Gloeothece verrucosa PCC 7822: one gene and its partner. Each later gene encodes a partner of the first gene's protein in a complex. Links are inferred from orthologs where the notes say so. Each region holds a gene or a part of one and is shown on either strand. Other genes may lie near its edges.

Evidence for each region. Proteins that work in one complex are often made in the same cells at the same time.
Region 2: the proteins of ndhK (region 1) and nuoH are in contact, whole or in part, in a crystal structure (PDB 6Y11), measured with the Thermus thermophilus proteins. The link is inferred for Gloeothece verrucosa PCC 7822 from one-to-one orthologs. Residues at the interface, in WP_096411117.1 of Thermus thermophilus: Arg16, Glu17, Gly18, Leu24, Leu27, Val28, Trp30, Gly31, Arg32, Asn34, Ser35, Trp37, Thr54, Asp55, Ala56, Asp59, Ala61, Arg62, Phe63, Gly64, Glu66, Val67, Phe68, Arg69, Ala70, Ser71, Arg73, Gln74, Ala75, Asp76; in WP_096411122.1 of Thermus thermophilus: Arg36, Val44, Arg45, Met46, Gly47, Pro48, Asn49, Arg50, Val51, Leu57, Gln58, Ala61, Asp62, Ile64, Lys65, Ile67, Phe68, Lys69, Glu70, Ile72, Val74, Glu223, Ala224, Glu225, His233, Thr234, Glu235, Tyr236, Ser237, Trp241.

The regions. Positions count from the first base shown.
Region 1 is NC_014501.1:5,459,858-5,463,350, forward strand. What follows is about bases 357-3,164. They hold ndhK (photosynthetic/respiratory NAD(P)H-quinone oxidoreductase subunit K), read right to left. Parts: upstream 2,230-3,164; coding sequence 1,483-2,229; downstream 357-1,482. Other genes in these bases: CYAN7822_RS24470 (Uma2 family endonuclease), read left to right, coding at 357-867; CYAN7822_RS24475 (NAD(P)H-quinone oxidoreductase subunit J), read right to left, coding at 951-1,490; ndhC (photosynthetic/respiratory NAD(P)H-quinone oxidoreductase subunit C), read right to left, coding at 2,308-2,670; CYAN7822_RS24490 (LptF/LptG family permease), read right to left, coding at 2,930-3,164. Also shown: CYAN7822_RS24465 (aminotransferase class IV), read left to right, coding at 1-208; more of CYAN7822_RS24470, read left to right, coding at 268-356; more of CYAN7822_RS24490, read right to left, coding at 3,165-3,493. UniProt on the Escherichia coli protein: NDH-1 shuttles electrons from NADH, via FMN and iron-sulfur (Fe-S) centers, to quinones in the respiratory chain. The immediate electron acceptor for the enzyme in this species is ubiquinone.
Region 2 is NC_014501.1:2,801,577-2,804,775, forward strand. The notes cover bases 1-2,856. They hold nuoH (NADH-quinone oxidoreductase subunit NuoH), read left to right. Parts: upstream 1-797; coding sequence 798-1,916; downstream 1,917-2,856. Other genes in these bases: CYAN7822_RS12290 (ArnT family glycosyltransferase), read right to left, coding at 1-288; ndhI (NAD(P)H-quinone oxidoreductase subunit I), read left to right, coding at 1,963-2,553; CYAN7822_RS12305 (NADH-quinone oxidoreductase subunit J), read left to right, coding at 2,708-2,856. Also shown: more of CYAN7822_RS12305, read left to right, coding at 2,857-3,199. UniProt on the Escherichia coli protein: NDH-1 shuttles electrons from NADH, via FMN and iron-sulfur (Fe-S) centers, to quinones in the respiratory chain. The immediate electron acceptor for the enzyme in this species is believed to be ubiquinone.

The DNA.
Region 1 (3,493 bases):
TCTTTTAGCGGCTTTAGAGAGTCAGGATATTGCTGTAGCGCAAAATGAATGGACTCCTGATTTTATCGAAGATTTAGAAGTGATTGCTTATAGTAATTGTGTGGTAGAAATGGTTCCTTTTGCCACTATTTTATCCCCACAAGGGAAATTAACTTTCAAGACTTCTCATGCGGCTTTAGAACAATTACGGAATATAGTCCTTAGTTAATGATTCAAGCTAAAGGAGAAGGGATTATAAATCTTATAAATCTGAAAAAAAAAGGCTTTATGACTCGATTAGAATCGTCAATTGTTGAACCAATCCGTCTTGATTTTAGTCCCATCCATCTCAGCGACGAACAATTCTATCAACTATGTCTTGCTAATCCAGAGCAACCTTTAGAATTAACAGCAACAGGAGTATTAATTATTATGTCTCCAGTGGGTGGAGAAAGTGGAAAGCGCGAAATGCACTTAGGGAGTCAAGTTTATAATTGGAACACTCAAACCCAGTTAGGGGAAGTTTTTAGTTCTTCTACGGTTTTTCGACTCCCTCTCGGTGGACAGAGATCGCCTGATGTTGCATGGATAAAACTAGAGCGCTGGAATGTTCTTACCCCAGAACAACAGCAGAAATTCCCACCAATTGCACCGGATTTTCTCATTGAGTTACGTTCCCATACTGACAAGTTATCCGATCTCCAAGAAAAAATGTTAGAGTATCAAGCTAATGGAGTTCGCTTAGGTTTACTGATTAATCCTCAAGAGCGGCAAGTAGAAATTTATAGAGTAAATAGAGAGGTAGAAATTTTACAATCGCCCACAGAAGTCAGTGGTGAAGAAGTATTACCAGGATTTATTTTAGACTTGAGCAAAATTTGGATATAAAAAAAATTTAAGGTGAGCATTGCCCACCTTAGAAAATGAACTCCCCCACTATAAGAAGGAAGAAAAATTCTGGCAAGATTGAGTTAAAAAGCGTCTTGTAACTCGTAAAAGTCTGGCGAAATATAATCTTTTCGCAACGGCCAACCGACCCAATCTTCCGGCATCAAAATGCGTTTGAGATTGGGATGTCCCTCATAGACAATGCCGTACATATCAAAACTTTCTCGTTCTTGCCAATCGGCTCCTTTCCAGATCCAATAAACAGAAGGAACTCTAGGATTATCGCGAGGCAAAAACACTTTTAGACGGAGTTCTTCGGGAGAATCTACATTATCCTCAACTTTGAGCAAGTGATAAAAACTGACCAATTCTTTACCCGGCCCAAGGTCATAAGCGCCTTGACACTGAAGGTAATTAAACCCGTAAGCGTAAAGGGCCGTAGCAATAGGCAGTAAAAACTCTGCATCGACCTTAATCAGTTCAATTCCCAAATGATCTTTTTCTAGGGACTGATGCTCAAAACCATTTTCCGTTAACCAACTCGAAGTTGGTCCTGCTTCGACAATGGCGGTTTCTTGAGAGGGTTCCTCGGTTACATTTTCGGGTTTATTTTCTTCAGCCACGATCTACTACTTCCTTTTCTTGCTTGGAGGTCAATAAAGCGGGAGGAACGGGCATTCCCATTGCTTCAGTTAGTTCTAAAGGTGGAGCCTGACGAGTTTGAGAGCGTAGGTATTGACCCGTCAAAATGGGGGAAACCTCTTTCATTTTGTGAGTAGTGCTGTAGTAGCGATGGGTTTGTTCAGGACGCACTTGAATCGAATCAGTAGCGACTTTTTTGCGTAATTTAATGATGGCATCAAAAATCGCTTCAGGGCGAGGAGGACAACCCGGAATATACACATCTACGGGAATGAGTTTATCTACCCCTCTAACGGCGGTGGTGGAGTCGCTACTAAACATCCCGCCAGTAATGGTACAAGCGCCCATAGCGATGACATATTTAGGGTCTGGCATTTGTTCATAAAGCCGTACTAAGGCCGGTCCCATCTTCATGGTAATCGTGCCAGCAGTAATAATTAAATCGGCTTGTCTGGGGCTAGAACGAGGGACTAAGCCAAAACGGTCAAAGTCAAAGCGAGAACCAATTAAAGCCGCAAATTCGATAAAACAACAAGCTGTTCCATACAACATCGGCCAAAGACTAGAAAGTCTAGCCCAGTTGTAGAGGTCATCAACCGTCGTTAGGATGACGTTTTCAGAAAGGTCTTGAGTGACTTTAGTACGATTGATCGGGTTGAGGATCTGTTCTTTTTGTTGCTGAATGAAGAGATCGCTTTGAGTGGTTGGATTTGGACTCATGGTTTTTTCAAAGTTAGAATACAACTAGGGAGTCAAATAAATCAAGACGGGGAGCAAGACACCCCAAGGGGAGAACGTCTAAGACCATTCTAGTGCGCCTTTTCTCCAGGCATAGACGAGCGCCACCACTAGAATCGCAATGAAAATTAGGGCTTCAATAAAAGCCAAGACTCCCAAACGATTAAACGCCACTGCCCAAGGGTAGAGAAATACTGTTTCCACGTCAAACACCACAAAAACTAGGGCAAACATATAGTAACGGATGTTGAATTGAATCCAAGCGCCACCAATTGGTTCCATCCCAGATTCGTAGGTAGTACGCCGCTCAGGGCCTCCACCACTGGGACGCAAGAGTTTTGAGGCGGTTAGAGCTAAGATGGGCACTAAGCTACAAGTTAGTAGGAAGCCGAGTAAATATTCGTAACCACTGAGGACAAACACGATTTAATTATTACTCCTGTGCTAGACTCACTCCAGTCATCAGAAAAGACTGATGTTTATATTTCTTCACTAATTATGTATTATAAGGGTTTTATTCTAACGCTATTGTTTTAAAGATTTTATGGTTCGGTTTACTTTCACTGGTGAGCAGTGCTGCTCCCGATGACAAGGAGCTAACCCGGATTGTCCTGTAGTTTTTTAAATTAATTCTATTAAGATTTATCTATGGCTCTGGCTGAGGCGCTATGGGGGAGTGGCTTTATTTAGCGGTTTGGACTAATAAACTCATGGCTGCCAACAGTCCTAAAATATTAGGAAGCCAAGCGGATACCGTCGGCGTAACAATTCCCCAAATTCCCATCGAACTCGTTATAAAAGAGAGTAAATAGTAAGAGAAAATTAACACAATGCAGACTCCAAAGCTGGTAGCTTTATTGGTATTTTGAGGTTTTAATCCTATAGCAGAACCGATCAAACCAAATACGATACAAACAAAAGGTAAAGCGTATTTTTCTTGAATTCTTACTTCAACTTTTCTCGCTCTCTGGTCATTTTTACTTAACTTGACGATTTTTAAATATTCTTTAGCTTCAGCGATGCTCATATCGGCTGGATTTTGTTTTCTTTTAGCGATATCAAGCGGCGCTCTGGGCAGATCAAGTTGTTGATGTTCAAATCTGACAATATTTCTATAGGAGCCATCAGGAGCAATTAAATAAATTGTTCCATTATAAAAATCCCAACTATTTTGATCCACATTCCAGATGGCTGACTGAGAAGTAACAATTTGGTTAACTCCCGGTTGAGAACGATCCAAAATGGT
Region 2 (3,199 bases), 2.7 Mb from region 1 along the record:
GCGCAGGGCCGTGAAAGAAAAACCAAATGGCAGACAAAATAAAGCTCCCCACCAAACTTGTGAAAACAAATTCGTGGCTGTCCATCCTGAAAGTTCAAAGTCACCTTTCTCTAGAACAGACTGTACAGTTTTTGCATAAGCCCAGTCATCATTTAGAGGAAAATTTCCCCAAGGATTAACTAATAATACCATCCCAAGCCAACAGAAAATAATGAATAAAATAGCCTGTATTTCTGTCTTGTTTGATGGGGGGATGGATAAACGATTAAGTAATTTATTTTTCATCATCTAGATTGTCAATAATTTTAAACTATTGATTGGTGATTGCCGTAAAGTATATCAAAACAGGAGGCGGTTATCTCGCCCCGACTTTCGCCCCAAATATAACATCACCGAACATTTTACAAGATTATGTCGGTTGAAAAAGCCGCTAAACAGGTTATTTTACTCTAAAATTTTTTTTTTCGCCAATTTTTACCTATCTATGGGTCAATAGGCGGGTTGGGCCTATCTAGGTTTATAGTTGCCCCTCTAAAAGTTTGACCTTTAGCACTCCCAGAAGGGTTAGGGCGCGGCTAAAGAACGAACTGTAGCAAACTTAAAGCTTATCAATATTGCTCTTACTCGCATTGAGTTTAATTAACTACCCGCTTTAGAGTATATATTTTGGATGTGTTATTAACTATCGAAATTATAAGCAAATTTTCTCATTTCCTGACCGGTGTAGGAGTCAGACAACGATATACTAACTATGAAGTAGTAGAAAAATCTTCATAACTTAATTGAGATCGGCAACTATGAACGGAGGAATAGACCTACAAGGGACTTTTATAGAGAGTTTGACAGACTTGGGACTTGCCCCCGATGTCGCCAAAGTTCTCTGGATGCCCTTGCCGATGGTTTTAATGATTATTGGGGCGACAGTAGGAGTCTTGGTAGTAGTCTGGTTAGAACGAAAGATTTCTGCGGGTGCCCAACAACGTATCGGCCCAGAATATGCGGGGCCTTTAGGAGTTTTACAACCTGTAGCAGATGGATTGAAATTAGTTTTTAAAGAGGACATTATACCGACTAAGGCTGATCCTTGGTTATTTACTCTTGGACCTGTCTTAGTCGTTTTGCCGGTATTTGTCTCTTATCTGATCGTTCCCTTTGGACAGAATTTAGTCATCACTGATCTCAATGTAGGGATATTTCTCTGGATTTCTTTATCTAGCATCGCCCCTATTGGGTTGTTGATGTCGGGGTATGCCTCCAATAATAAGTATTCTCTTCTAGGAGGTTTAAGGGCGGCTGCCCAGTCTATTAGTTATGAAATTCCCCTCGCCTTATCGGTGTTGGCCATTGCGATGATGTCTAATAGCCTCAGTACCATCGACATCGTACAGCAACAATCCGGTTATGGAATTTTAGGCTGGAATATTTGGCGGCAACCGGCCGGCTTTTTAATCTTTTGGATTTCTGCCTTGGCGGAGTGTGAACGTTTACCTTTTGATTTACCCGAAGCTGAAGAAGAATTAGTGGCCGGCTATCAAACCGAATATTCAGGGATGAAGTTCGGCTTATTCTATGTGGGTTCTTACGTTAACCTAGTGCTGTCAGCGCTAGTTTTTGCGGTTTTATATCTTGGGGGGTGGGAATCTCCCGTTCCTTTAGATAAGTTAGCGAGTTGGTTGGGTGTGAATGAAGATAATGCCATTTTGCAGGTGATCACTGCTTCTTTGGGGATTATAATGACCCTGCTAAAGGCTTATTTTCTCATCTTTATTGCGGTTCTCTTACGTTGGACAGTCCCGAGAGTTCGCATTGACCAATTGTTAGACTTAGGCTGGAAGTTTCTTCTGCCGGTTTCTTTAGTGAACTTGCTGCTTACCGCCGCCCTAAAACTGGCTTTTCCCATCGCTTTTGGCGGCTAATTAGTGAACAGTTAATCGTTAATCCACTGACAACCAACAACGGACTATGTTTAACATTCTCAAACAAGTTGGAGATTACGCCAAGGAAAGTGTACAAGCGGCTAAATATATTGGTCAAGGACTTGCTGTTACCTTTGACCATATGCGTCGCCGTCCCGTTACTGTACAGTATCCTTATGAAAAGTTAATTCCCTCAGAAAGATTTCGGGGTAGAATTCACTTTGAATTTGATAAATGTATCGCTTGTGAAGTTTGTGTGCGGGTTTGCCCGATTAATCTGCCTGTGGTAGATTGGGAATTTAATAAAGCGATCAAGAAAAAAGAACTCAAACACTACAGTATTGATTTTGGAGTTTGTATTTTCTGCGGCAATTGTGTCGAATATTGTCCGACAAATTGCTTATCGATGACCGAAGAATATGAACTCGCTTCTTATGACCGGCACGAACTAAACTATGATAACGTTGCCCTTGGACGCTTACCCTATAAGGTCACTCAAGATCCAATGGTCACACCGTTGCGAGAATTAGGATACTTACCTAAAGGAGTCCTCAGTCCTCACGACTTACCAAAAGGCAGTCAACGCGCAGGTAAACGGCCTGAAGAAATTATCCAAGAAACGGAAACTGCACAATAGTTATTAGCATTAGTTCCTAGTCATTAGTCCCAAGTTATTAGTTATCAGTATAAAAGTCAAAAATAACCCCAGATCACTGAATGACTAATGACCCATGACTAATGACCCATGACTACTGACTAATGACCCATGACTACTGACTAAGGAGAAAAAAGTGCATATCGCTGAAGGTGTTCAAATAGTCTCATTTTTGATTTTAGCCGGGTTCTTGATTACGGCGGCTTTAGGAGTGGTTTTACTCTCTAATATTGTTTACTCGGCTTTTTTGTTAGCCGGTGTATTTCTAAGCATTGCTGGGATTTATATCTTACTCAATGCCGATTTTGTGGCGGCTGCACAAATTCTCATCTATGTTGGGGCGGTGAATGTTTTAATTCTCTTCGCTATTATGCTAGTGAATAAGCAAGAAGATTTTAAAACTGTGCCTAGACGTTGGATTCGGCAAATAGCGACGGGGTTAGTCTGTCTTGGCTTATTTGCTCTTTTAGGAACGATGATTTTAATTACTCCCTGGTCGATTAATTCTACTTCTCCGGCAGTGGTTGAAAATACTTTGGTGGAGATTGGTAAACACTTTTTTAGTGATTTTTTATTGCCTTTTGAGTTAGCCTCGATCCTATTGTTAATGGCAATGGTAGGAGCAATT